DNA from 3 places in the Pseudoalteromonas sp. N1230-9 genome. Region 1 is predicted to be linked to each of the others. Evidence: predicted binding sites of a transcription regulator. Region 1 holds the regulator's gene; each other region holds the start of a gene.
The links. The regulator MetJ, encoded in region 1, represses methionine synthesis genes. The targets are predictions, from matches to a motif close to TAGACGTCTAGACGTCTA.

Region 1 (9,953 bases):
ATATTTCTGAAATGGTACGTGCAGAAATGGTCGCGCGTTTTGGTCATGAACGCGCTTACAATACTGGCTTTAGGGTATTTACAAGTATCGACTCTGAGATACAACAAGCCGCACAAGATGCTTTAGTCAATAACCTCCATGCCTATGATATGCGCCATGGCTTTCGAGGTGCAACAGCTCAACTATGGGATAGTGAAACAGAAAGTCCACTTAATAAAGATGCGATTTTAGAAAAGCTAAAAGACGTCAAAGAGTTTGGTCCACTATTAACGGGTGTCGTTACACAAGTTGCAGAACAATCAATTCAAGTATTGCTTAAAAATGGTGAACAGGTAACGGTTGAATGGGATGGCTTAAAGTGGGCGCGTAAATATATCACCCGCTATAGACAGAGCTTTCCGCCAAAAACAGCTGCTGAAATCCTCACAGCTGGTGCACAGATATGGCTTCGTAAAAACGCTGATGACAGCTACATTTTGAGCCAAATACCAGAGGCATCAAGTGCCCTCGTATCGCTCGACCCACAAGATGGCCGTATTAAGGCTATCGTTGGGGGCTACAGCTTTGAGCAAAGTCAATACAACCGTGCTGTTCAAGCAAAACGTCAAGTGGGTTCAAATATTAAGCCGTTTATCTATTCTGCGGCACTAGAAAATGGCTACACATTGGCATCTATTTTAAATGATGCGCCAATAAATCAGTGGGATAAAAGTCAAGGTGTTGCATGGCGTCCAAAAAACAGCCCTGCTGTGTATAACGGTCCTATTCGTATCCGCCGCGCCCTTGCACAATCTAAAAACGTGATCTCTGTAAGATTACTACGCGGTGTTGGCTTACAACGCACCGCAGACCACCTACTTAAATTTGGCTTTTTGAATAGCGATATTAATCGCAGTGAATCCCTTGCATTAGGTAGTGCTTCAATCACACCGCTTGAACTGGCAAGAGGGATGAGTAGCTTTGCAAATGGTGGACACCTTATCACCCCGTATTTTATTACTGAAATACAGGACTCTTCTGGCAATACGATATTTAAAACACAGCCAGAGCTTGCGTGTGACACGCCTGAGCCGACATCATTTACAAGTTATACAGCTGACAGTGACCAAGTAAATTCAGTACAATCGGATACTGCGCCTCGTTGTGCACCGCGTATAATTTCAAAGCAAAATGCTTTCTTAATTTCACAAGCGATGCATAGCGCAGTTTGGGGTGGCGGTAGTTGGACCCACAAAACGGGCTGGAGTGGTACTGGCTGGCGAGCTCAAGCACTTGAGCGCCGTGATCTTTCGGGTAAAACCGGTACAACCAATGACTCTGTTGATACTTGGTTTAGTGGCTTTAACCGTAACGTGATGACCTCAGTGTGGGTTGGCTTCGATAACCCTGGTAACCCACTCGGCCGTTCAACCTACAATAATAATCTAGATAAATCACAAATATCTGGTGCAGAATCAGGTGCTAAAACGGCTCAACCAGCTTGGGTTGATTTTATGCGTGTCGCGCTCGATGGCATGCCTGAGGCACCTATTGAGTTACCTGAAGGACTGGTGTCTGTTCGTATTGACTTAGCAACGGGCTTGCTTAGTCATAAAAATGATTATACCAGCCGCTTTGAGTACTTTATTAAGGGCACAGCACCTACAAAATATGTACTCGATCAGCCAACGGATATATTCGAAGAAAATCTTTCAACAGAAGAAGAGCTATTTTAGCTAATTGAGTGTAATAAAAAGACCCCCAGTAATTGGAATGTCCAACTATTGGGGGTCACTTCATTTGACGGTTTTTTTATTACACGATAAACAAGGTTTATTTTAGGTTGTTTACCAACCAATACAAATCAGAATGAACGCCTGCCGCAGTCACTTCTTTTCCTGCACCAGGGCCTTGGATTACCAAAGCGTTATCGGTATACCACTGTGAGTTAATAACAAAGATATTGTCACCGGGCTTAAGGCTTGCCAGCACATCGTCTTTTGCGACATTAACTAGGCCAACTTCAGCCTTCACTTTACCATTAGTAATGGTAATCGCACCGGTATAGCGAACAAGTTTATTTTCGACTTGTGCTTGTTCAGCTTTTGCCGTCATAAATTCATCAAGTAAATGCTTATTTGCTAAGAAATCTTGCCAGCTACCCGCAGCCAACTCTTCAGGCATTAATGGAGTTAAAGCGATATCATCAAGCTCTAAATCAAGACCGAGATCACGTGCTAAAATAAGCAGCTTACGTTGCATATCTCGACCCGATAAATCTTCACGAGGATCAGGCTCTGTATAACCCATTTGCTGCGCTTGTAGGACTAAATCAGAAAACGGCACGCTGCCATCATAACTGCTGCATAACCACGACAGAGTACCCGAAAAAACGCCTTCAATACGGTTAATTTTATCACCACTGTTTTGCAGATCAGCAAGTGCAAAGTTGATAGGCAAACCTGCACCAACGCTGGTGTTATAACGCCATAATAAATTGCGCTCGGCTAAATTAGTGCGTAAGTTTTGATACCAACTATTAGCTGCGGTACCAGCATATTTATTAGCACTGATCAGATGGCAGTTAAGCTCAACAAAATCAGGGTATAAGAGGCTAAACGCTTCACTAGCTGTGATATCTACGATCACTTTGTGCTCATAATCAAGTTCACTAATACGTGTTAGTAGCTCTTCTTTTTCGTAGTTTTGCGCTTCATTTTGCCACTGCTCTTGCCACATATCAGTGTTTAAACCACTAGCACTAAACAGCATTTGCTTAGAGCGAAGTAAAGCGACCACTTTCACTTCATAGTGCTCTGAAAGGCGTTTTAGCTGCGCTTGTAGTTGTGTCAGGAATACCTCTCCCACATTACCCAGCCCAGCAACAATCACAGCCAACTCTTGGCCTTTATTAATTAACTTGTCGTGTAGTAAGGTCAACACGTCACTATCAATCGCTTGGTCTTTTAAAACTAACACGTAGTTTTCATCTTGCTGTACAAAGCGTGTGTTGATACTTTGCTCTTTTAATAACGCCGTTGTTTGCTCTGCGAGTGAGCTAATATCACTGCTTGGCGCTACCACCGCACAACCACTTAAATTTGACTCAACAATATTGGCACGCCCTGCAAGGTAACTTACAACTTGATGTGTACACGAGCCTGGGACTAATAGATACGTATCGCCGGCTTTCACAAAGTGATGCAGGCTATGCTGAATCAACTGGCTCAACTCACCCACTTCGCCACTACTTAATTTATCAACACGAAGTAAGTCAATGTTATCGAGGGTCGTAATAAAACGTTTAGCTTTACTGTACCCCTCTTTTACAACCTCTGTTGGGCTTGCCTCACAGTCAAAGCTGCTTCTTACAACGAGTTTAATGTCGCTACCTTTTAGCGGCGACAATGTCTTAGCATGCAATACAGGGTTACCTAAGCGGGCTAACAAATTCGCTTGTTCACGGCATACCTTGTTATATTTAACAGCATTTTTAACTTTGCGAGGATCTGTACTAAATACACCTTGTGTATCAGTCCAAATTGATACCTGCTTTGCAAAGGTATAACTAGCCAGTAATGTGGCACTGTAGTCACTGCCATTTCGCCCTAGCGTTACGGTATTGCCTTGGCAATCAGCGGCAATGAAGCCTGTTACAACATTGATCTGGTTTTGGCTGATTAACTCACTGCAACTTTGCTGGTTTTTTTGATGTAACAATTGACCATCATGCAAAGTAAAGAGTTGTCTTGCATCAACATCTTTAGATTCTAAACCGAGTTGATTTAAATAAGCTGCAAGTAACCGAGCAGACCAAACTTCACCATGAGCAAGTAAAGGTGCTTCTTGTAATTGTTGCTGGGCAATTAACTCTGTCAGTGATGCTAATTCATCTTTTAGTTTAGCTAATGCATGCTGCTTACTCTGCGACACTAATAGCTGCTCGATTAGTGCACGCTGATTATTATCAATAAGCAATAAAATATCACTCACAGCTTGATTATCATTTTGTTGATAGCTCTGCCAGAGCTTTACAAGTGTGTCTGTCGTTTTCCCAGAGGCTGATACAACAACACAATCGCCTTGCTCAGTGTTCGCCAACACAATGTTCGCAACTGCTTGATACCGCTCGGCCGAGCTTAGGCTCGAACCACCAAATTTATGAACAATATTAACCATTTCTTCTACCACAATGCCGTATGTGCAGGCGTTAACTTAAACGATGTATTTTGCTGACTAGTTGACTGTACTTGAGCGCCTTTAGGTTGGCTCGCTTGTAAGCCTTCGCCAGGCTTAACTTGATTGAAAACACGTTCAAGATCAGCAATTAAGTCGTTAATATCTTCAATACCGACAGAAATACGAATGAGTGTATCGCCCACACCGGCCTCAAGGCGTGCTTTAGGCTCCATGCCAGCATGAGTCATTGTTGCGGGATGACAAATAAGGCTCTCAACTCCACCTAATGACTCTGCAAGACTAAACTCTTTTAAGCTTGTTAAAAACGCAGCAGCGTCGTTAATATCACCTTTAATATCAAAGCTCACCATGCCACCAAAGCCACGTTGCTGCGCTTTAGCGAGCTCATGCTGAGGGTGAGAAGCAAGACCTGGGTAATAAACCTGACTAACAAAAGGCGAATTTTCTAAATACTGAGCGATTGCAAACGCATTTTCTTGATGTTGTTTTAAACGCACATTTAATGTTCGTAAACCACGAAGGGTTAAATAACTGTCAAATGGTGCTCCTGTGATACCGATGTTATTTGCCCACCAAGCTAGTTCATCACCAAGCTCTTGTGTTGCAGCAATCACTGCACCACCCACTACATCGGAGTGACCATTTATATACTTAGTTGTTGAATGTACGACGATATCTACACCAAACTGAATTGGATTTTGTAGTGCTGGTGATAAGAACGTATTATCTGCAGCAACTAAGGCTCCACATTGCTTAGCAACCGAAGTGATTGCTTTTATATCAGTTAAACGCAAAATTGGATTACTGGGTGTCTCTATCCAGATAAGCTTTGGTTTGATTGCTAAAATTTCTTGGTGATTCTCAGCTTTAGTTAAATCCAAAACTTTTAGTTTTAATAACCCACGCTTTTCTAATGACGTGAACAAACGGTAACTACCGCCATAACAGTCATGTGGAATCACTAAAGTGTCGTCACTGTTTAATAGCTGCGTCGCTAAATGCACCGCTGACATACCTGTTGCAGTAATAATACCTTTTGCACCACCTTCAAGTTCAGCCAATGTTTCAGCTAAGATATCTCGATTTGGATTACCACTGCGTCCGTAGTCATATTGACGTTTAGTATCAAAATCAGCAAATGAATAGGTGGTTGATAAATAGATAGGTGGAACGACAGCACCATGATGTTTATCAGCTTCGATACCATGACGAACAGCTATCGTCGCTTTATTTTTTTCACTCATTTCATCACCTACTCATTGATTGGATGTTTAGACGTCTAAAAGGTTAGATGATCAATTATAAGAAGTCAAAGCATTTGTGACTCACACATGGAAGTTTATACATTTACACTACTAGATGGCTAAATAACTAGTATTTGACTATCTTTTTTAAAGAGATAAAATTTCCGCATCTTTGCGCTGTGAAAAAGGCGTAAGCTACTTATAACCGAGGCAACGAAATAACTTATGGCTAAATGGAACGGTGAATACATTCACCCATACGCAGAACACGGTAAAAAATCAGAACAAGTTAAAAAAATTACCGTATCAATTCCGCTCAATGTACTAAAAGTATTAACAGATGAACGTACACGTCGTCAGATCAATAATCTGCGACACGCGACCAACAGTGAACTTCTATGCGAAGCCTTTCTACATGCTTTTACAGGTCAGCCATTACCAAATGATGACGACTTACGCAAAGACAACCCTGAAAAAGTCCCTGAAGAAGTTAAAAAGATCATGCTAGAAATGGGATTAGATATCCCTGTACTTGATTCTGAATAAGCCATCGGATAAACGCCGATTCATAAGCATAAAAAAACTCAGCAAAGGCTGAGTTTTTTTATTCGCGTTAAACTAGTTCGCTTAATTAAATTTAACGCATGTAATCTTCGGGCATTTCAATTTGCGCAACGCCTGATTCAACTGCCGCTTCTGCAACAGCACGTGCGATACGTGGTAATAAACGCGGGTCCATTGGCTTAGGAATAATGTACTCGGCACCAAACTCAAGTGATTCAACGCCAGCCGCTTTTAATACTTCGCTTGGTACTGGCTCTTTGGCAATACCACGAATAGCATGTACAGCTGCAATTTTCATTTCATCATTAATTGCCGTTGCACGCACATCAAGCGCACCACGGAAAATAAACGGGAAACAAAGCACGTTATTTACTTGGTTAGGAAAATCTGAACGACCCGTTGCCATAATTAAATCATTGCGCGCACTGTGTGCAACTTCTGGAGCAATCTCAGGATCTGGGTTTGAACACGCAAACACAACTGGTTTGTCTGCCATTAGCTTTAAGTCATCCGCCGTCAATAGATCTGGCCCAGATACACCTACAAAGACATCCGCATCAGCAATAACGTCTTGTAATGTACGTTTATCAGTGTTGTTAGCAAATAACTGCTTATATTCGTTTAAATCATCGCGGCGAGTATGGATCACACCTTTACGGTCAAGCATATAGATATGCTCACGTAATGCACCACACTTAATTAACAGCTCCATACAAGCAACAGCAGCTGCCCCTGCACCTAAACATACGATAATGGCATCTTCGATATCTTTGCCTTGTACTTCAAGGGCATTAAGCATACCGGCAGCAGTAACAATAGCTGTACCATGTTGGTCATCGTGGAAAACTGGAATATCGCAGCGCTCGATAAGCGCTTTTTCAATTTCAAAACACTCTGGTGCTTTAATATCTTCTAGGTTGATGCCGCCAAACGTATCAGCGATGTTTGCAACCGTATTGATGAAATCTTCTGTAGTGCGATGTTTTACTTCAATATCAATTGAATCAAGGCCAGCAAAACGTTTGAATAGTAAGGCTTTACCTTCCATAACAGGTTTTGATGCAAGAGGGCCTAGGTTACCTAAACCTAAAATTGCGGTACCGTTTGAAATCACCGCAACCATGTTACCTTTACCAGTATATTTGTAAGCATTTGCTGGGTCAGCAGCGATTTCACGAACCGGTTCAGCCACACCTGGGCTATAAGCTAAAGCGAGATCGTTAACCGTTTCGGCCGGCTTGGTTAATTCAACACTAATTTTACCTGGAACGGGGTGAGCGTGGTAATGTAATGCTTGTTCACGGAAATCTGACATAACGCGATAGTATCCTGCAAAAAAGTTAAAAAGTGAGAGAGCTTGCATCAGTACGATACCTGTAATGTATAAAAATTCCAAGTATTATCAGGTCTATCCTGTTATATGCTATATCGCTTAATTTTAAAGGATTTACCCACAACTTCTGTGCATAGTTGCGATTAATCAGACATAAAAATTCACCTATTTATGACCTTTTAAGCACCTGTTTTTGTATTTTATATGCACGAACACTGCAAATAGCCGAAATTAGTTCCAAATAACCATTTCGACGACATTACCAGCATTTACTTACAAAGTTATTTAAATTTATTACTTTTTATAACTTTTAGAATCATTTATACATCTAAGAATATAGCGAAGGGATTGCACTTTGTCTGCAAAATTAGCGACATAATGAGCATAACAAGCAAAAATAGTTATATAGGAAGTGAGTGAAAATAACAGGTTCAGCATAACGTCTAACATCATGCTTTATAAATATCAGGTATAAAAAAAGCACCCTAAGGTGCTTTTTTTAACAAAACAGCAGATATTACTTCTTGCTGCTAAGTGCACCGAAGCGCTTGTTGAAACGATCAACACGGCCGCCAGTGTCTAAAATCTTTTGCTTACCAGTGTAAAACGGGTGACACTCAGAACATACGTCTAAGTGGATGTCTTTACATAAAGTAGAGCTAGTTTCGAATTTGTTACCACATGAACAAGTTGCAGTGATAGCTTCGTACTTAGGGTGAATACCTTCTTTCATAGGGAACCTCTAGTTAAGGCCGCATCGCTCTCCAAACCCGTAGTCTGGCACCATACGTCGTTAATACAATTAATAGGCCGCGTATTTTATAGGCCAATACGCTCTGCGACAAGCTTTAAATGCATCTTTCGCTAAAAAAATAAACAGACGGCGCTTGGTTTAGCATTTGTTGGTAGGTTTTTACGACTATTTTTAGTACATTATCTGTCTGTTCTTGTTTTCGTTGAGCCACCATGCACTTTGTAGAAGTTGCCATAAAAGTCCCCTTACCGCGTACCTTCGATTATAAAGTTGAACCGCTGTTGCATAACACTGAATTGCAGCCGGGCATGCGTGTTCTTGTGCCATTCGGTCCACAAAAAAAAGTAGCAGTCATACTTGCCACGAAAACAAGTACTGACATCCCTAAAGAGAAGATAAAAGCTATCATAGAGGTGATTGACGAAGCCCCTATTTTATCCAAACGTCATTTAGAGCTATTAAAGTTTACAGCTCGCTACTACTGCTACCCTTTGGGTGAGACCATACATACCGCACTGCCAGCAGCATTAAGGCAAGGTGAATGCCCTGATAAAACCAGCATTAATATGGTTGAGTTGACCGAAAAAGGGGCAAAGCTCCCTTCTTTACGAGCGAAAACGCAACTCAACTTATTAAAACAACTTGCGCAGTCGGGTAAGTCTTCGTTAACCGAATTAAAAGCGCTCGGTTTTAATAAGAAAACAATTGATAGCCTACTTGAGAAAGCGCTAATCAAACAATTTATTGAGCATGACAATCAATGGCAGCAACACGCACCCACAGTGGGCAAAAAACCGACTCTTAATAAAGAACAAGCTGTCGCTTGTACTACCATTAACCAAGCACATGGATTTGCAAGCTTTTTACTCGAAGGGGTGACTGGCAGCGGCAAAACAGAAGTTTACTTACAGTGCCTTGAAGAAGTATTAAAAAAAGGCCAACAAGCTTTGGTTTTGGTTCCTGAAATAGGTCTCACCCCACAAACCGTCAATCGTTTTCGTCGTCGCTTTCCTGATACGCCCATTATGCTATGGCATTCGGCACTCACTGATAACGAGCGCCTACAAACATGGCGCTTTTGTGAAAAAGGCAGTTGTGCGATAGTTATCGGCACACGTTCGAGTATATTTTTACCTTTTTCATCACTAGGCATGATCATTGTTGATGAAGAGCATGACAGCTCATTTAAACAGCAAGATACACTACGCTACCATGCTCGAGATCTTGCCGCTTACAGAGCCTTTCAACATAATATTCCACTGGTACTCGGCAGCGCGACACCTGCCTTAGAAACCTTGCATAAGGCGATTACTAATAAATATCAGCTACTTAGCTTAACACAGCGAGCACAAACCAGCACCGATAATCAGTTTCAACTATTGGATATGAAAGGCCAGCCAGAACAAGCCGGTATCGCTCATGCCAGTCTTGCTTATATGCGCCAGCATTTAGAGCGTGGCAAGCAAGTAATGGTATTTTTAAATCGCCGTGGTTTTTCACCTACACTTATATGCCATGAATGCGGCTGGCTAAGTGAGTGCTCACGTTGCAGTACCAGCGCAACATTTCATAAAGCCATTGGCCAAATGATTTGTCACCACTGTGGTGAACAGCATAGCGTGCCTCATCAGTGCCCTGATTGTGGCAGCACGCAGATCTTCCCAAACGGCAAAGGCACTGAGCAAATCGAAGAGTTTTTAACGCAAACCTTTCCCGATATTCCCATTAGCCGTATCGATCGTGATTCAACACGCCGTAAAGGTAGCCTAGAAAAAGCCCTCGATGACATCAACCAAGGCGGCGCTCGTATTTTAGTTGGGACGCAAATGTTGGCAAAAGGCCACCACTTTGCCGATGTTAGCTTGGTACTGATTTTAGA
Region 2 (9,953 bases), 1.2 Mb from region 1:
GTTCAAGTTCATTTTGTTGCCACATAATTTCTTTGAACAACTCTCGACTAAATTCTTTTTTCGCCAAGTAAAAAGCATAGAGAAAGCGAGCGTAGTGGTACATTCTATCTGTGGCTGTTGTACTGGTATCTAAACTCTCTGCGGTGCTTAGAATGTCTGTCAGTTCATTTTCAAAGCTGTACTTGAGTATCGCAACCTTAGTCGCAAAGTGACTAAATACGGTGCCATTGGCAACATTGGCTGCCTTTGCAATATCTCGCGTACTCGTTTGATGATAACCCTGCTCTGAAAACAACTGCCATGAGGCTGTTAGTATCTGCTGTTTTGTTTGCTCTTTCTTAGTCACTGCACACTCCAATTTTTATGCTATTTAACCAGAAATTTAAAAAATCTCAATCAAGACTATTGTAAATTGAGCGCGCTCAAGTTTAAAATGAGCGTGCTCAATTAATAAAAGGTTAGCACCATGGACATATTAAAACGCTTTATTGGCTATGTATTATTTTTACCAGGTATTTTCTTTTATAGCTTTATTTTAGGCCCCTTACTTATTGCCGTACTAGTACCAGGGGGGCTGATGTTATTGCTACTTATTTTAGGATATAAAGGGGGCTTTTTAGTGCTTAAGCGAGAAGTGCTTAATACACTTAAGCAAAAATCTCCCTAAAGCAATGTTGGTAGTAAAAGTGGTTAAGTCTAAAAAAAGAAACCCTGCTAAGCAGGGTTTCTTTTTAATCTAAAATGGGAAGTTTAGAACTAAGCCCAGCCGTCATAGCGTTTACGGCGAGACAACATAATCGTTAAAATAATACCCAACAATAAGCCGATAAATGCAATTGCGCCGCCATATGTAAGTAATTGGCGCTTTTCTTTAGCACTGGCTGCTTGTTTAGCATTACGCTCAGACTCGATAGTATTTTTAAGCTTATCGATTTGTGCTGTCAGGGCTTGGTTTTGTTCGTTAAGAGAGCGGTTTTGCTCTTGTAGCTGTGGTAATTCTATTTCGGCTTGACGTAACTGCTCTTGCATTAATGTCATGTCGTTATTCAGCGCTTGAAACTGTTGATGAATACCAGCGTTTTCAGTGATGAACTTTGCTTCTACCCAACCTTCACGCTCTTTATCATCACGAATTTTAAAGTAGCCATTATCTTCACCTGATAATAATTCTACTTGTGTACCTGCATCAACAGAGCCCAAAATACGGTAGTTTTTGCTCGGACCTGAATGCATAAAAGTGTACAGGTTATCGACTATGTAGGCGGTGTTTTCGTTGTTGCTGCTTGGCGCTTCTTCTGCGTAGCTAATAAAAGAGGTGGCCGCAAGGAGCAACCCAAAAATACACTGTTTTAACATCAATCTACCTTGTTAATGTGATCTTGCCGAGAAGTGGCTAAATTTATAATTTCTTTATGTATAGAGATAGTAGGGATTTCAACTATTAATAGCAAGGCTGATATTGTAATCCGTGTATGAGCTTAATCGCAAAAATCAGGAAAAAATTTGCATTAAGTAGCTGCTTTGTTTATTTTGACCACTTATTTATTTTAAATGTACTCCGCAAAGCGAATGGATACTGAGATAGAACTGAAGTTTTTGGTGTCAGATGCCGTTGTTCCACTGATCCCCGCATTAATTACCCAATTTGCAAAAACCGTTACCAACAAACCGTCACGCAGCCTACAAAATGCCTATTACGACACGCCGAGTCGTGAGTTACGTGCACTTGATATAGGCTTACGTACACGCTGCAGCGATACCGACTGTGAGCAAACTATTAAGTTAGCCGGTGAAGTGGTGGGGGGGTTGCATCAACGCCCTGAATATAACTTGCCTCTTGAAGGTAATCGTCCTGATTTATTGGCCTTTGATGCGTCAATCTGGCCTCACGCAATGCAAGTTAATGCGATAGCCGATAACCTTTACCCTATTTTTAGCACTAACTTTATTCGTCGCACGTGGTTAATTGAAACCGATAGCGGCGCTAAAATCGAAGTGGTGTTAGATAAAGGGGAAATAGCGGCCTCTGGTCAGGTTGAACTTATTTCTGAGCTTGAAATTGAGTTATTAGAAGGTAGCCGCCAAGAGTTATTTGCTTTAGCAGATAAGCTGGTCAGTGAAAGTCATGTGCGCTTAGGACTTTATTCAAAGGCTGCGCGTGGTTACCGCCTTGCTGATAACACGCCTTTGAAAGCGAGTAAATCGATAGGCTTTGTACCGCTAAACAGTGGCGCGACACAAGAACAAGCATTAGTGGCAAGCATTAACTATGCTATTCGTTTTGTACAAAAACATGAAGCGTGTTACTTCATTAAACCAAGCTTAAAAACCTTAAAGCGAGTCACGGATGGTATTCGACTTATCCGTCATGCATTTTGGTTATTTGATGATATTGTCAGTAAAGATGATACGGACTCATTACGAGTAGAGCTAAAATGGCTTTTAAGTGAGCTTGCTTGGGTTGAAAATGCTATACAGCTAAAAACCTATACCTCGAAGCGACATGCCTATTACAAAAAGATTAATAGCGCCCCTGAGCTGACTCAAGTCATCAACGATTTAAAAGAATTACAGCCAAGTATTGAAGATGTACAAGAACTGTTTCACAGCAAGCGATACAATCGTTTGTTGTTGCAACTTACAACATGGCTAATTGAAAAACAGTGGCGTAAATCATGGGGCCAAGCGGAGTTTCAAGCCGCAGAAAAACCGGTTGCTGAAATCGCTAAGCGTTTATTTGCCAAAGACTGGCACGATATGCACGAGCTTATTCCTGAGCAGCAAGTGTTTACAGATAAAGACTATTTATCACTTAGAACTCGCCTTGAAAATTCACTATTAAGTGGTAACTGCTTGGGTGCCCTATTTAATACTGATGATAGAAATGAGTTTCGAATTCCATGGTTAGATATCTCCCACGGTATTTATGAGCTTAGTACACTTGATTATTTAAAACAGCTATGCGCAGGTCAAGATGATCAAGAGCTTGCTAAAATTCAGGCTTGGTTAGATCAGAAATCTGACTTTTTGGTCAGTGCAATGGAGCAAAGCCGTCACGCGTCTTTCAATACTGATCCATATTGGTTGTAAGCCTGTGCCTGTTTGCCTATGGATAGGGTTAGCGATGTTGAGTATATCGGCATTTGCTAACTCAACCGAATGGCAAACTTACAAACAGCAAGATGGCATAAGCGTCACTTACAAAACGCATCAAAACGGTATTATAGAAATAAGTGCCTCGGTGCTGGTAAAAAATGCGAAAGCCCATGACTTTATGGTGCTATTGAGCGATACTGACAATGCGCCTGATTGGCTCGAAAATGTGAAAAGTGTCACCTTAATGGAGCGTTTAAGCCCTTCTGAAACGCTTGTGTACACACACTTTAATTCGCCTTGGCCTGTTTCAGATCGCGATTTGGTTAGCTATTCGTGTTACCACCGTCTGAGTGAGCACAAAACTGAGCTTAAAATTATTAGTCAGCCCCATGCAAAACCGGCAGTAAATGGTGTAGTGCGTATTAAAGATTTAACCGCTTTTTGGCGCTTAACACATCAGCAAAATGACTTACTGGTTAGTCATCAAGCTTATGCAGACCCTGCGGGTTCTATTCCACATTGGTTGAGTAACAAGGTATCATTAAAAAGTGTGTTTGAGACCTTACAGTCACTACGTAAGGAGCTCAGCTATAATAGGTTTACGCGCCTAAACACACCAAGCGTGCCTGGGAAGTGTGCTTCTTGAAGGCATAATACCTTTTATTAGTCTATTTAGTCGTAGGAAGAAAATGAAAGAGCCAAAAATTCCCTTGGTGAACAAACCAAATGGTATTGGGGTAGGGCGTGTTTTAAAAGCCACCAAATGCTCAATCAAAGGCTTTAAAGCTGCATTTAAAGAAGAATCTGCATTTCGCACTGAAACCTATTTAGGCCTGGTATTATTTCCGTTATCAGTGTTGCTTGCCCAATCATTAAGCCATTGGCTGATGCTATTTATTCCTTACTTATTATTGTTGATAGTTGAGCTACTCAACTCAGCAATAGAGGCGCTGACTGATAGAGTCGGTATTGAGTACCATGTATTGTCGGGGCGAGCTAAAGATATGGCCTCAGCGGCAGTGACGTTGGCATTAATTATTTTGCTACTGGTTTGGGCAGTGGCAATTTATGAAAAGATAATGATGCAGTTTTAAACAAAAAAAGCGCCAAAAGGCGCTTTTTCATCTTATATAACCTATTACAGACCAGCAGCTGCGCGAAGTGCGTCTGCTTTGTCTGTGCGCTCCCAAGGGAACTCTTCACGACCGAAGTGACCGTAAGCCGCTGTCGGTTGATAAATAGGACGCTCAAGGTCAAGCATTTGGATTAAGCCATATGGGCGAAGGTCGAAGTGCTCACGTACTAATTCGATTAGACGCGCTTCTTCTAATTTACCTGTACCAAATGTCTCGATGCTGATAGATGTTGGCTCTGCAACACCGATAGCGTAAGAAACTTGTAGTTCACACTTGTCAGCAAGGCCAGCAGCAACTACGTTTTTAGCAACGTAACGTGCAGCGTATGCAGCTGAGCGGTCAACTTTTGATGGATCTTTACCAGAGAAAGCACCACCACCGTGACGAGCCATACCACCGTATGTATCAACGATGATTTTACGACCTGTCAGACCACAGTCACCCATTGGGCCACCGATTACGAAACGGCCAGTTGGGTTGATGAAAAACTTAGTCGCGCTTGAGATAAGCTCAGCAGGAAGAACTGGCTTGATGATCGTTTCCATTACTGCTTCAACTAAGTCGTTTTGTGAGATTGAATCACAGTGTTGAGTTGAAAGAACAACAGCATCAATACCAACAGGCTTGCCATTTTCGTATGCAAACGTTACTTGAGATTTTGCATCTGGGCGTAACCAGTTAAGCTCACCGCTTTTACGAACTTCAGCCTGGCGCTGAACTAAACGGTGTGAATACGTGATAGGTGCAGGCATTAACACGTCAGTTTCGTTACATGCATAACCAAACATTAAACCTTGGTCACCAGCGCCTTGCTCTTCAGGGCGAGCACGGTCAACACCTTGGTTGATATCTGGAGATTGTTTACCGATTGTGTTTAGGATTGCACACGAGTCAGCATCGAATCCCATATCTGAGTGTGTGTAACCGATTTCACGTACTGTTTTACGTGTGATTTCTTCGATATCAACCCAAGCGCTAGTCGTGATTTCACCACCCACCATCACCATACCGGTTTTAACGTAAGTCTCACATGCAACACGGGCATGAGAATCTTGCTCTAAAATAGCATCTAGAACCGCGTCAGAGATTTGGTCCGCGATTTTATCCGGATGACCTTCAGAAACTGATTCAGAAGTAAATAAATGTTTTGCCATTGTATTTCTGCTCACAAATATTGCGCTTCACATACGTCGGTAATAGCGCTAAAAAATTAAGGGGCGTATTTTATCTAAAACAAATATGTTTGCATAGTAATTTTACGCCTAGACGTCTATTTAAAATTACTAATAACATTTCGTTCTTAATAAACAGTAATAATAGGTGCATTTAATACGGATTTTTAATTGCACTGTACCCTTACATTAAGTAAGAATGGTGCCTTACACACAACCAGCGCAAATACATAAAGGTAGGAGAATTCATGCCATCACGCAAAGAACTTGCAAATGCTATTCGCGTCTTATCAATGGACGCAGTACAACAGGCCAAATCTGGTCACCCTGGCGCCCCTATGGGCATGGCAGATATCGCAGAAGTACTATGGCGCGATTATCTAAAGCACAACCCAACGAATCCAGAGTGGGCAGACCGCGATCGATTTATTCTTTCAAATGGTCACGGTTCAATGCTGATCTATTCTCTTCTACATTTAAGTGGTTATGATCTGCCGTTAGAAGAAATTAAAAACTTCCGTCAAATGCACTCAAAAACACCAGGCCACCCAGAGTATGGGTATGCACCAGGTATTGAGACCACTACGGGCCCATTAGGTCAAGGGATCACAAATGCGGTTGGTATGGCGATTGCCGAAAAAGCACTTGCTGCACAGTTTAACCGTGAAGGTCACGATATTGTTGACCACTTCACCTATGCGTTCATGGGCGATGGCTGTTTAATGGAAGGTATTTCACACGAAGCTTGTTCATTAGCGGGTACATTAGGCCTAGGTAAACTTGTTGCGTTTTGGGATGACAACGGCATCTCAATTGATGGTGAAGTAGAAGGTTGGTTCAGCGATGACACACCAGCGCGCTTCAAAGCATACGGCTGGCACGTAGTTAGCGATGTAGATGGGCACAACCCTGATGCAATTCGCGCCGCTATCGAAGAAGCGCGTAGCATCACCGATAAACCATCACTTATTTGTTGTAAAACAGTGATTGGCTACGGTTCACCGAATAAATCAGGTAGCCATGACTGCCATGGTGCACCACTCGGTGAAGATGAAATTAAAGCATCTCGTGAGTTCTTAGGTTGGACTGGCGAGGCATTTGAAATCCCTGCTGATATTTACAGCGAGTGGGATGGCAAAGAAAAAGGTAAGCAACTAGAAGCAAGCTGGGACGAAAAATTTGCCGCTTACGCAAGTGCGCACCCTGAACTTGCTGCTGAGTTTAAACGTCGTACCAACGGTGAATTACCAGCTGATTGGGCTGAAAAGTCACAAGCTTACATCGAAGAGTTACAAGCAAACCCAGCAAACCCAGCAACACGTAAAGCATCACAAAATGCATTAAACGCATTTGGCCCATTATTACCAGAATTCATGGGCGGCTCTGCTGACCTTGCGGGTTCTAACTTAACACTTTGGGATGGCTCAAAAGGCTTAGAAGCAAACGATGCAAGTGGTAACTACATTTTCTACGGTGTACGTGAATTTGGTATGTCGGCAATTATGAACGGTATTGCACTGCACAAAGGCTTTATTCCTTACGGTGCTACATTCTTAATGTTTATGGAATATGCACGTAACGCAGTTCGTATGGCCGCATTGATGAAGCAGCCAAGCATCTTCGTTTATACGCACGATTCAATCGGTCTAGGTGAAGATGGTCCGACGCACCAACCGGTAGAGCAAATTGCTAGCATGCGTTTAACGCCAAACCTAGTTAATTGGCGCCCATGTGACCAAGTTGAGTCTGCGATTGCATGGCAACAAGCGATTGAGCGTAAAGACGGCCCAACATCACTGATTTTCACTCGTCAAGGCCTTGAGCAACAAACGCGTACTGCACAGCAGTTAAGCGACGTGAAAAAAGGTGGTTACGTGCTGAGCTGTGACGGTGAGCCAGAGCTTATCCTTATTGCAACAGGTTCTGAAGTACAGCTTGCACAAGATGCCGCTGCAGAACTTCGTTCACAAGGTAAGAAAGTACGTGTGGTCTCTATGCCTTCAACTGATTTATTTGATGAGCAAGACGCTGCTTATAAAGAAAGCGTACTACCAGCAAGCGTAACACGCCGCGTAGCAATTGAAGCGGGCATTGCAGACTACTGGTACAAATACGTAGGTCTAAATGGCGCAGTAGTTGGTATGACGACATTCGGTGAGTCTGCACCTGCAGGCGAGTTATTCAAGCACTTTGGTTTCACTGTTGAAAACATCGTAAACAAAGCAAACGCTTTGTTCTAAGCTTTAACCGCTAAACTTAAAAGCCCGCGCTGTATAACCACAGCGCGGGCTTTTTTATGGCTTTTTACTTGGCCGTAGGCGTGAAATTTATTTCGCGCGAAAAAGCTAGAACTCTTGTTGCGCTCTAATTAATCAAGGGTTAAGTTTATAGAGTTGTTTAATTTTAAACTAATTGAAACTGCGTTTAGAGATTCAAGGTTGAAAGGTGTTATACGCATTTTAATTATTAAGCTTTTATGTTTTTCGTGAGGTATGAGTGGAATCTAAGCTGTTAAAAATCAAGTTGAATCCCAATTCTCGAAGTGATTTAGATACTTTAATCACTTATATGCGTGAAAACATCGAGTTTCCAAAAAGTGAAATGGAGCAAAAAGGCTACTTTTGGGATTCCGTATTTTATGAGAAAAGTGACGAATTTGAATATATCTATATTGTTATCAAATCGAAAGATTTTTCTAAAATAATGATGGATGAAAGTGAATTAATCATATCTCCCTTCAGAGATGTTTATGAAAAGTTTAGAAGCACTTGTTGGGCTCCTGAACCTTATATAGATCTAGAACCAGTATTTTGTTTTAATTCATCATTAACTTTTTCAGGCTAAAAGCCTTTTGTATCAAAATATAACAAGCAATTTAATAGAGTTAAAAGCGTTGGGCTATTGCTTCGCCCTTTTTAGCTCATTAATTGTGAATTGCACTAAGGTCACTGATGAAACAGTATTCAATTGTTAGAATTAAAAAGTTGAATCGAGAGTTCACATTTAATGAAAGTCACATGGGTACACGCTCTCCCAGCGTTGGTGATGTTGCTACTATTGTGGATGTTTATGATGGAGCTTTTGAGCTTGAGTGTTGCGACAGTGATGGCTGTACAATTTGGTTGGAAATTTTTGATTCAAAAGACGCTGAATTTGAAATTTTAGATGATTTACCTTCCATTAGATTATCCCAAAATGATTTCATAGAGTTATTTGAACTCATGGAAAAGGCTAACGAGTTATTTCATCAATCAACAAAGTATTCTGATCCTGATAAAGTAAAAGAATTTGCTCAGGCTAATTATCCTCTAATTAGAAAGTTTTACTACGAAATTCTGTGGGATAAATTACCAGAAGCAGAAAAAGAACGAAGACTTAATGAGTAGCGTGCATATAGCAAGTTGCTTAATTTTGTATACTTAATTGGCAAAATTAACAGCTGGCTTGGCACTTAGCGCTAGTATAACCTATAGTTGTATTTACTAAATCTACTTTTGGAGAGAAGCCAAAGAAATATATATTCCAATGCAAATTATCTGGGCGAGAAAAATCAATTAATACTTCAAATGTAGGCTCGGTATCTGACGTTATAGATCAGTATAGAGCGGATGGTTATGGTTTGATGTGTAATTGCTACATTGACTCTACACTTTTTGATCGTCTTGATGGAATCTCTGATAGACGTGGAATAAATATTGAAACTTGGTCTGGGTTTGAGATAGAACGATTTTTATCCAGAAGGCCGCTATTAAAGCAACGATATGAAATAACTTAATAATTAGGGGACCGTCGGATGTTACGCACCGCTGCTTTGAGCGCTATGACTCACAAACGACATTTTAAATCTCCCGTACAATTGACGCGCTAAAGCACGACCTTGCTTGCAAGATCGGCTTATGGCTAACTACGGCTAACCGGACTTGATTATTTCTCACTCAGCTCCCCTTGAATGCTAAACCGACAACTGGCACTGTCTGTAGCTTAATAACAAAACACAACAGGAGTGAGGATGTCTCAGTTTGATAATGTAAGTGTGCTGAAAAAAGCCAATGTGTATTTTGATGGTAAAGTGTCTAGCCGTACAGTGGTATTTGCTGATGGCAGCACGAAAACCTTAGGCTTTATGCAACCGGGTGAGTTTGAGTTTGCTACGAGTAAAAAAGAGTTAATGGAACTTAACGGCGGCAGTTGGCAAGTGCTATTACCTGATGAGAGCGAATGGCAAACAATGCAAGCAGGGGAGTCATTCACGGTTGATGCGAATGTCACCTTTTTAGTAAAAGTGAGTGAGTTTGCAGATTACTGTTGTTCGTACGCTTAGTGAGCAGTTGTTAACCTCTGTGAAAAGCCCGTGCGATGCGGGCTTTTGCATATTTTATCTGCAACGCATGATCTAAATCATCTGTGGTTACAATCAATTACTAATTATCTGTAATTTTCGCTTGTGTTAATTCAATTCGCCCCCAATACTAACTGTGAGGTAACAAGAAAAAAGGATACCCTATGAAGATTAATATTTCTGGTCATCATGTTGACGTTACTGAGGCTG
Region 3 (9,953 bases), 500 kb from region 1:
AATGGCGGTTTGCAAAATTTTCTCTGCCGGCACCATCACACCTAGGTCAATTACCTCGTAGTTATTACATTGCAGTACCACGCCTACGATATTCTTACCAATGTCGTGTACGTCACCCTTAACGGTTGCCATAACCACTTTACCATTGGTTGCACCCTCTTCTTTTTCGGCTTCAATGAAAGGATCAAGATAGGCTACAGCGCGCTTCATTACACGAGCTGACTTAACAACCTGAGGTAAGAACATTTTACCCGCACCGAATAAGTCACCTACTACGTTCATGCCGTCCATAAGCGGGCCTTCGATCACTTCGATAGGCTTAGCTTTGCTCTTACGGCACTCTTCGGTATCTTCATCGATGTATTCAGTAATGCCTTTAACTAAAGCATGCTCAAGGCGCTTTTCAACAGGCCAAGTACGCCACTCTAAATCTTCAACTTTCTCTGCTTGCGCCATACCTGAGTATTTTGGTGCAAGTTCAACTAGTCGCTCACCAGCACCTGGGTCGGTATTGAGGATCACATCTTCCACTGCTTTGCGCAGCTCTTCGGGAATATCGTCGTAAACCGCTAATTGGCCCGCATTTACAATGCCCATGTCCATACCCGCTTTAATCGCGTGGTATAAAAACACAGAGTGAATAGCTTCACGTACTGGGTTATTACCACGGAACGAAAACGACACATTCGATACCCCCCCCGACACTTTACAATGCGGTAAACCTTGCTTAATTCGACGCGTACCTTCGATAAACTCAACAGCGTAGTTATCGTGCTCTTCAATGCCCGTTGCGACGGCAAAAATGTTCGGGTCAAAAATTATGTCTTCTGGCGGAAAGCCAATATCATCAACGAGTATTTTGTAACTACGCTGACAAATCTCGAACTTACGATCAGCAGTTTCTGCTTGCCCGGTTTCATCAAACGCCATAACCACCGCAGCAGCACCAAAGCGTTTAATTAGCTTAGCTTGGCGGATGAACGGCTCTTCACCTTCTTTAAGTGAAATTGAGTTAACAATGGCCTTACCTTGAATACATTTTAAGCCCGCTTCAATCACGTCCCATTTAGATGAGTCGACCATGATAGGTACTTTTGAGATATCTGGCTCTGAGGCAATTAAGTTTAAAAACTTTACCATCGCCGCTTTCGAGTCCAACATGGCTTCATCCATGTTGATATCAATTACTTGCGCGCCATTTTCTACTTGTTCACGGGCAACATCGAGAGCGGTCTCGTAATCTTCTTCCATGATCAAGCGCTTAAACTTAGCCGAGCCTGTTACATTGGTACGCTCACCGACGTTAGTAAATACAGCAATTTGGTCAGTCATGTCGGTTTCCTAGTTTAAGTTACACGCTTCAAGGCCCGATAAGCGCATACGCACTTCAAGCTCAGGTAATTGGCGAGGTTTAACACCTTCAAGGCCTTTCGCAAACGCCTTAATATGAGCCGGTGTGGTGCCACAACAACCACCTACAATGTTGATAAAGCCAGACTTGCCCCAATCAATAATTTCTTTTGCCATTTCAGGAGCTTCTAAATCATATTCGCCAAACTCGTTTGGCAAACCTGCATTTGGGTGCACCGAGGTAAAGGTTTCACAAACGCGCGATAACTCTTCAACATATTGGCGCAGTAAGTCAGGGCCAAGGGCGCAGTTAAGGCCAATTGATAGCGGTTTAATATGGCGAATTGAGTTATAAAATGCTTCTGTGGTTTGCCCTGATAAAGTACGGCCTGAGGCATCGGTAATGGTGCCTGAGATCATCACAGGCAAACTACGACCAGCTTGCTCGAATGCTTCTTCTACGGCAAACGAAGCCGCTTTTGCATTAAGGGTATCAAAGATGGTTTCTATTAAAATAAGGTCAGCACCACCTTCCATCAGTGCTAGTGTCGACTCAACATACGCAGCCACCAGCTTATCGAAGTTGATATTACGGTAACCCGGGTCGTTTACATCTGGAGAGATAGAGCAGGTTTTTGATGTTGGTCCTAGTACACCAGCTACATAACGCGGTTTGCTAGGATCGTTTGCTTCAAACTCATCACACACGCTGCGTGCAAGTTTCGCTGATTCGAGGTTGATTTCGCGGCTAAGGCTCGCCATATCGTAATCTTCCATCGAAATAGTCGTGGCATTAAAGGTATTCGTTTCGATGATATCAGCCCCCGCCTCTAAATAGGCACGGTGAATATCCGCAATGATTTTTGGCTGAGTCAGGCTTAATAAATCGTTATTGCCTTTAATAAGTACATGCCAGTCTTTAAAGCGCTCACCGCGATAATCCTGTTCTTCTAATTTATGTTCTTGGATCATGGTGCCCATCGCGCCATCGAGGATTAAAATTCGCTGTTTTAGCGCCTCGGTTAATTGTTCGCGTTTATTCACTGCATTACTCGGCATAGTTGTTAGTCCTTACATCTTGGCTAACTAAGTTAATATCATACGGTGTAGTTTGGTACACATAATAGTTTAACCAATTCGAAAACAATAAAAAGGCATGACTTTGCCACGTTTTCGACGGTTCGTTGTCTGGGTTATCGTCAGGGAAGTAGTTTTCTGGCTTAGGCGCATCCGCTGATTTTTCTTGGTCGCGTAAATACTCCCCTTTTAAGGTATGGGCATCGTACTCTGGATGGCCAGTAATATACACTTGGCTACCCGATTTATTTTTAATTAAGTAGGCGCCTACTCGCTCAGATCCAGCTAACACCACCAAATCATCGCAGGCAGTGATCTTGTCGATATCAATATGACCATAGCGAGAGTGTGGCACTAAAAAGGTATCATCAAAGCCACGAGTGAGTGCTGCATGGTCAAAATAACTTTTATGGGTAAATACGCCGCTTAATTTATTTGGTTTAAGTTCGCGCTTAAGACCATAGTGATGATATAGACCCGCATGGGCCGCCCAACACGAAAACAGCGTAGACGTAACATGTTGCTCTGCCCAATCTAAAATAACTTTTAGCTCGTCCCAGTAAGCAACTTCGTCATACTCTAAATGAGCAAGCGGCGCCCCAGTGATAATCATGGCATCGTAGTTATTATCTTTCACTTCTGAAAAATAGCGATAAAACGTATCCATGTGCTGCTCAGAGTTACTACTGGTGCGGTGAGTATCTAAGCGCAACAGCTCAACATTAACTTGTAGCGGTGAATTAGCTAACAAGCGAATAAACTGCACTTCGGTTTCAACCTTGTTTGGCATTAAGTTTAAGATGGCCAAACGCATTGGGCGTATCTCTTGCGTTTTCGCGCGACTTTTTGGCATTACAAACACGTTTTCTTGGCGTAATTTTGCAATGGCTGGCAATTCATCTTTTACTGTAATGGGCATAGCTGGCTCCGAGCATACTTATCTGACTGCTAATTATGAACGGATAGTTAGAAATTTCAACCTCTAGATGTTTAGATGTCCAAATGAAGTAATATTTCTGAGTGGTCATTAATTAAAATGTATGACTCTTTGAGTAAATAACACCTTGATATTAAGCCTATCATAAACGCTGAATTCTGTATTTTGAGGTAGTTTGGGTATACAATACTTGCTGTTAATTTTTATTATAAATTGAAGGCTCCTTTCATGGTGTTACCAGATAAGTTTATATTCTCGATGAGTCGAGTTTCTAAGGTTGTGCCACCTAAGCGCACTATCTTAAAAGATATTTCTTTACACTTTTTCCCAGGCGCAAAAATTGGTGTACTAGGTCTAAACGGTGCAGGTAAATCAACGTTACTTCGCATTATGGCTGGTGTTGACCAAGACTTTGAAGGTGAAGCTCGCCCTCAACCAGGCACTAAAATCGGTTACTTACCGCAAGAGCCAGTGCTAGACGAGAACAAAACAGTTCGCGAAACAGTTGAAGAAGCAGTAAGCGAAGTTAAAAATGCATTAAATCGCCTAGATGAAGTATACAACGAGTATGCAATGGACGGTGCTGACTTCGATGCACTTGCGAAAGAGCAAGGTGAACTTGAAGCTATCATCCAAGCACACGATGGTCACAATATCGACAACGTGTTAGAGCGTGCAGCTGATGCATTACGCCTACCACCTTGGGATGCAAAAATTGAACACCTTTCGGGTGGTGAGCGTCGCCGTGTTGCGATCTGTCGTTTACTACTTGAAAAACCAGATATGCTTATTCTTGACGAACCGACCAACCACTTAGACGCTGAGTCAGTTGCTTGGTTAGAGCGCTTCTTACACGACTACGAAGGTACCGTGGTTGCTGTAACCCACGACCGTTACTTCTTAGATAACGTAGCTGGTTGGATTTTAGAACTTGACCGTGGTGAAGGTATTCCTTGGGAAGGTAACTACTCATCGTGGCTTGAGCAAAAAGATTTACGTTTACAACAAGAACAGAAATCTGAAAAAGCACGTCAAAAATCAATCGCACAAGAACTTGAATGGGTTCGTTCAAACCCGAAAGGCCGTCAGGCTAAGTCTAAAGCACGTATGGCACAGTTCTCTGAGCTTCAGCAAAACGATTACCAAAAGCGTAACGAAACGAATGAACTATTCATTCCACCGGGTCCACGCTTAGGTGACCAAGTTATCGAAGTGAAAGGCCTGAAGAAGAGCTTTGGCGATCGCGTATTAATCGATGACCTAAACTTTGCAATGCCGAAAGGCGCTATCGTAGGTATTATCGGTGCCAATGGTGCGGGTAAATCAACGCTATTCAAAATGCTAAGTGGTGAAGAAACGCCAGATAGCGGTGAGATCATTGTTGGTGACACAGTTGAGCTTGCAACGGTTGATCAGTTCCGTGGCGACATGGACGAGAGCAACACGGTTTTCCAAGAAATCTCTAACGGTCAAGACGTATTGAAAATTGGTAACTTTGAATTCCCAAGCCGTGCCTATGTTGGCCGCTTTAACTTCAAAGGTAACGACCAACAAAAATTCGTTAAAGACTTATCAGGTGGTGAGCGCAACCGTTTACACCTAGCTAAGCTATTAAAAGCAGGTGGTAACGTATTACTACTGGATGAGCCAACCAATGACCTAGACGTTGAAACACTACGTGCACTTGAGAACGCTATTTTAGAGTTCCCTGGCTGTGTAATGTGTATCTCGCATGACCGTTGGTTCCTTGACCGTATTGCTACACATATTCTTGATTACCGTGACGAAGGCCAAATTAACTTCTTCGATGGTAACTACACAGAATACGAAGAGTGGTTGAAGAAAACCTTAGGCGCCGAAGCAGCACAACCTAAGCGTATTAAATACAAAAAAATAGGTTAATTGATACTTAAGCTATCATTATCAGAGCCCTGCACACGCAGGGCTTTTTATTTTGAAAGAAAAAGGTTTGCATTTAGTTCTTATTAAAGTACCAACTTTAAAAAAGAACTAATCTCATGAAACACCTGCTAGCACTTATTCTACTGTTCTCATGCTTTATAAATAGCACCTCTGCATCTGAACTTGAAAACCCCATACCACTTCCTCCTCTAACGCTTGAAATGGCTGATGGAAGCCAGCTTAAAACGGCTGAATTACTTTGCACGCCTTATATTCTTCACTTTTGGGCAACGTGGTGCCCATACTGTAAAAAGCTTCAACCTGGGCTTGAGAAAATTCATCAAAAATATAAACGTCACGGCCTTCGCGTGATAGGTGTTAGCTTTCGTGAAGACGATGATGCAACACCTCAACAATCTTTAATAAACAGAGGGCATCATTTTAAAACAGCAATAAAGGCAGATCTGATTGCGCAACAACTTGGCGTAAAAGGAACACCCACAACGCTTTTTATCAATAAACAAGGCCAAGTTATTTGGCTAACCACCACATCAGACCCTGACGATAAAAAACTTCATGACAATGCCGCCAAACTCGTGAGTGATTGACTATACTCTAAGCTTAAGCATCGCTAAGGGTTATTATGAAAAATCGCCGTAAGTATTCGCGTATCTTGTTTTCTACACCAGCAACATTGGTTATGAATGAACACACATACAATTGTGAATTACTCGATATATCTTTAAATGGGGCACTGGTAAGCCTTCCTGATAAGCTCTTGGCTGATAAAAATGCGCTGGCAGAACTTACTTTCTCGCTGCCAGAAAGCCAAGTCACTATTAATATGTCTGTTGAAATCAGGCATATTGAGCCGTTTCATTTAGGCTTACACTGTGTCCATATCGATATTGATAGCATTACTCACTTAAAGCGGTTAGTAGAGCTAAACCTAGGAGACGATGACCTATTACACCGAGAGCTAACTATGCTGATACATACATCCGAATAGACTATTAAAGGTAACTTTATTACCATAGTTAAAAACTGGCTGTGCTGTGTTCAATGAATTTAAATCCACACTTACCTATCGTCTATCATCCTAATTACTCATTTAACTTCGATCCGAAGCATCGCTTTGTAATGAGCAAATTTGCATACTTATATGAACATGTAAAAAGCCTTGGTCTTATTAATAGTAATTTAGTCCAACCAAAGTTAGGCACGCCAGAACCACTCGAACTAGTACATTGCGATAATTATATTTATGACCTTTGGCATAACCGCCTTGACGAAAAAGCAATGCGCCGTATCGGCCTGCCTTGGTCTGAGCAACTCATGGCGCGTACTTTTACCGCCCCACTTGGCACCTTGCAAACGGCGCGTCTTGCCTTGAAGCATGGTATAGCATGCCATCTAGCAGGAGGCACCCACCATGCTCATACTGATTTTGGATCCGGCTACTGCATGGTAAACGACTTGGCGTTTACCAGCGAAACCCTGATAAAAAGTGGAGAAGTCACCAATATACTTATTTTTGATTTAGACGTTCACCAAGGTGATGGTACCGCAGCAATGCTTGCGCATCAGCCCTATGCCTATACCTGCTCTATCCACTGCGAAAAGAATTTTCCGTTTCGCAAATCAGCCAGCGATTTAGACATAGGATTAGCACCCAATGTGGCGGATAGTGAATACTTAGGCGTTGTTGACGATACGCTGAGTTATTTATTAAACACCCTTAACCCAGATTTAGTGTTTTATGATGCAGGTGTTGATGTATGGCAAGAGGATGGATTAGGAAAACTTGATATAAGCTGGAAAGGGATAGAGCAACGCGATCATTTAGTCCTTAAGCGTTGCCTAGAGCGCAATATACCTGTCGCAACGGTAATTGGTGGTGGCTATGACAAAGATCACCGTCGTCTTGCCGCTCGCCATGGCATAGTAGTAGAGCAAGCTGCTCAGTTCTAACATTAAATAAACATACAAGAGATTACCACCAGTCACCACAACCATTTAACACATTAATTTTATTGATGAATTTTCAGAAAACGATTAGACTACTTGCTTACAAAAAAGGAAGTAAATATGAAAAAATTATTAATAACTACCCTTTCACTTGTCTTAGCAGGCTGTGGAGGTGGTTCTTCTGATGATTCAACGCAACAGCAAGAAGCTACAAATAATCCCCCTTCTTTAATAGGTCAACTCACCCTAGAAACTAAAGCAATGTCATCAGCATCATTCACACTAGATATGAAAGATGATGATAATGATACACTCACACTAGCCATTGCAAATCAACCTGAATGGTTAACATTAACCACTAATGGCACAGAGGCCACATTAAAAGTTGAACCAGATTTTTTTGATATTGGTGAATACACATTTCAGGCAACACTATCTGACGGCCACGCTAGTAAGGATTATCAATTAACTATCACAATCAACGACGATCCTAGTAAGTGGCAAAAAATAAAACTTACCTCAAGTGAGCTTGCTGGCATTTGGTCTACAAGTGATGAAAAGACTAAGTTTATATTCGGTCAAAATAATGCTGGCGCCCACATATTAAATAATGAACTAACAAGCTTTGATTACCAAGTAAGCAGCGAAGGTGATATAGCACTAACGCGATATGACAGCGGAGTGTGCTATTCTTACTGTAATATTTCAGATCTTACCGTTGTTGCGTCCGATAATGAAAGTCTGCGTGTACACTTCAAAAACGAAACTGAAGAACACGTTCTAAACCTACACGTACAAGATTTAGCCGCAGTAACACCTAGTTACTTAACTGATGAAGGAAGCTACCCTTCTGAAAATATTAGCGTAGTTGATAGCGATAGTCACTTATACAGCGATTTAAAAGTTGATACTGGAAATGGTAGCTTTTCTAGATCTGTAAAAGTTACTGGCAAGCTATCTAATAATCAAATAACTGCTGATAGCAACTCACAGCTTTTCCAAGTTAATTTCCATAACATGAAAACGGGGCTATATGAAGCTCTAGAATTAGCTGTGACTATAAATGCAATTGACATACTTTACTCGGATGATAAATTTTTCTTTGCAGAGCAATCACACAGCGCAGCTCTATTAACCGATCTTGGTACATTCAATACTGAAGACTTTCGAGGATTGGACAAAGCTTTAAGCAACCAAACCAACTTAATAATACAAGAAAAGATAGCGCCTATATCAGTTCCTGACCTTAACTCAGGAAGTATATATACTGGACGGTTACTCTCATCAGAGTTTGAAACTGAAGATGGCACTTTGAGGGCAAATCCAGTCTTTAAGGTAAATACTCAGACAGAGTTTTCTGTTACCTCTTATTTTCCTCATCAAGCTGAAAAAATAGAAACCGTTTTAACCATCAACAATGACGGTGAAAAATTGAGTTATAGTTATGATAATAACAATTACTCAGCCAAGTTTTTCCAAAAAGCTAATGGTGATATTTTTTTAGCTCAAAATAATCAAGGCTTCTATCAAGGCTCACTGTTCAGTGAAGTTAACAGCTCCAATACAATTAAGTATGAAGATGTTATAGGTTTATATATCGACCCAAGCTTATCAAACTCTGATAGTAAAAGTTTTTTTGCTTTTACAGAGGATGAACGCTCACTATTTTCTAGCTCAACAACTGGAGACTTACCAGAGCTCAATACAGAGTTAGAAACAGACAATTTTTGGACAATCAAAAATAATCGAATACTTGTGATCCACAACTTCTCTTGTCCATCCGCTTCTTCATATGAGTCATGTATAAGTGAGTCTGAAGCGACAGAAGATGGCGGTGTGTTTTTTAGAAGTCTTGAGTACCTAGGGGAATACAATAACAGTACTTTATACAATTACTCATACTTTTATAGAATGAATGGAGAGACTAAAGGAAGTGGCTTTCAAGCATTAAAATTGTTACAAAAACAATAACGAAAAAAGGCCCGGTGGAGAAAAAACCGGGCCTTTGCTACTGTAACATTGGGATATGTTAGCAACTTTTTTCTAAGTTAAAACAAGTAGCTGTGGAGCTACCGAATGGTAATCTAAAGCCATCGCTATACTCAAAACCGTAATATTTACTATCGAAAAAGCAAACACTTGGCGCGCCCAGCCGCTTACATCAATATTGCGACGATAGCCACGAAGCGCCATTAGCAACCACCAAAAACTCGTTGTACAAGCCACAGCCATAAAAGCTAAACCTGTATAACCACTAATGGTTAATAACATCACAACCAACGCATACACGGCGATATATAAAACAATGTGATGCTTTGCCTTCTCAATCCCTTGCGCTACAGGTAGCACAGGAATTCTGGCCGCTTGGTAGTCGTTATAACGAAAGATTGCAATTGCATATGAATGAGGCATTTGCCATAAACTGAACATTACCAATAAAATCACAGCACCAGCATCAAACTGCCCAGTTACCGCACAATAGCCCACCACAGGTGGAACTGCGCCCGATAAGCTTCCTACAAAGGTGCCGTACACAGAACGACGTTTCATATATAAGCTGTATACACCAACATAAATGACGTAACCAAACGTAGCAAATAAGAGTGCCACTACGTTGGTATACACTGCTAATAATGAGAAACCAAAAACACCAAGCACGATGCCATGTGTCATAGCCGCCTTTGCTGACATTTCGCCAGTGACTGTGACGCGTTTGCGA

Region 2: the regulator MetJ is predicted to act here: its motif matches at 5,488-5,505, upstream of metK (methionine adenosyltransferase).
Region 3: the regulator MetJ is predicted to act here: its motif matches at 3,411-3,428, upstream of LY624_RS04355 (homoserine O-succinyltransferase).

What each region holds. Positions count from the first base shown of each region.
Region 1 is NZ_CP090419.1:416,244-426,196, reverse strand. It holds gene LY624_RS02035 (penicillin-binding protein 1A) at 1-1,715, shown strand, start outside; gene metL (bifunctional aspartate kinase/homoserine dehydrogenase II) at 1,813-4,158, opposite strand; gene metB (cystathionine gamma-synthase) at 4,164-5,423, opposite strand; gene metJ (met regulon transcriptional regulator MetJ) at 5,649-5,969, shown strand; gene LY624_RS02015 (malic enzyme-like NAD(P)-binding protein) at 6,061-7,302, opposite strand; gene rpmE (50S ribosomal protein L31) at 7,838-8,053, opposite strand; gene priA (primosomal protein N') at 8,287-9,953, shown strand, end outside.
Region 2 is NZ_CP090419.1:2,925,328-2,935,280, reverse strand. It holds gene LY624_RS13650 (TetR family transcriptional regulator) at 1-346, opposite strand, end outside; gene LY624_RS13645 (hypothetical protein) at 467-667, shown strand; gene LY624_RS13640 (TIGR04211 family SH3 domain-containing protein) at 757-1,356, opposite strand; gene LY624_RS13635 (CYTH and CHAD domain-containing protein) at 1,570-3,090, shown strand; gene LY624_RS13630 (START domain-containing protein) at 3,125-3,742, shown strand; gene LY624_RS13625 (diacylglycerol kinase) at 3,786-4,190, shown strand; gene metK (methionine adenosyltransferase) at 4,235-5,386, opposite strand; gene tkt (transketolase) at 5,653-7,644, shown strand; gene LY624_RS13610 (DUF6176 family protein) at 7,901-8,248, shown strand; gene LY624_RS13605 (hypothetical protein) at 8,356-8,790, shown strand; gene ppnP (pyrimidine/purine nucleoside phosphorylase) at 9,414-9,725, shown strand; gene hpf (ribosome hibernation-promoting factor, HPF/YfiA family) at 9,908-9,953, shown strand, end outside.
Region 3 is NZ_CP090419.1:918,293-928,245, reverse strand. It holds gene metH (methionine synthase) at 1-1,332, opposite strand, end outside; gene LY624_RS04360 (homocysteine S-methyltransferase family protein) at 1,342-2,409, opposite strand; gene LY624_RS04355 (homoserine O-succinyltransferase) at 2,399-3,346, opposite strand; gene ettA (energy-dependent translational throttle protein EttA) at 3,593-5,266, shown strand; gene LY624_RS04345 (TlpA disulfide reductase family protein) at 5,383-5,874, shown strand; gene LY624_RS04340 (PilZ domain-containing protein) at 5,910-6,275, shown strand; gene LY624_RS04335 (histone deacetylase family protein) at 6,329-7,237, shown strand; gene LY624_RS04330 (Ig-like domain-containing protein) at 7,355-9,205, shown strand; gene cyoE (heme o synthase) at 9,278-9,953, opposite strand, start outside.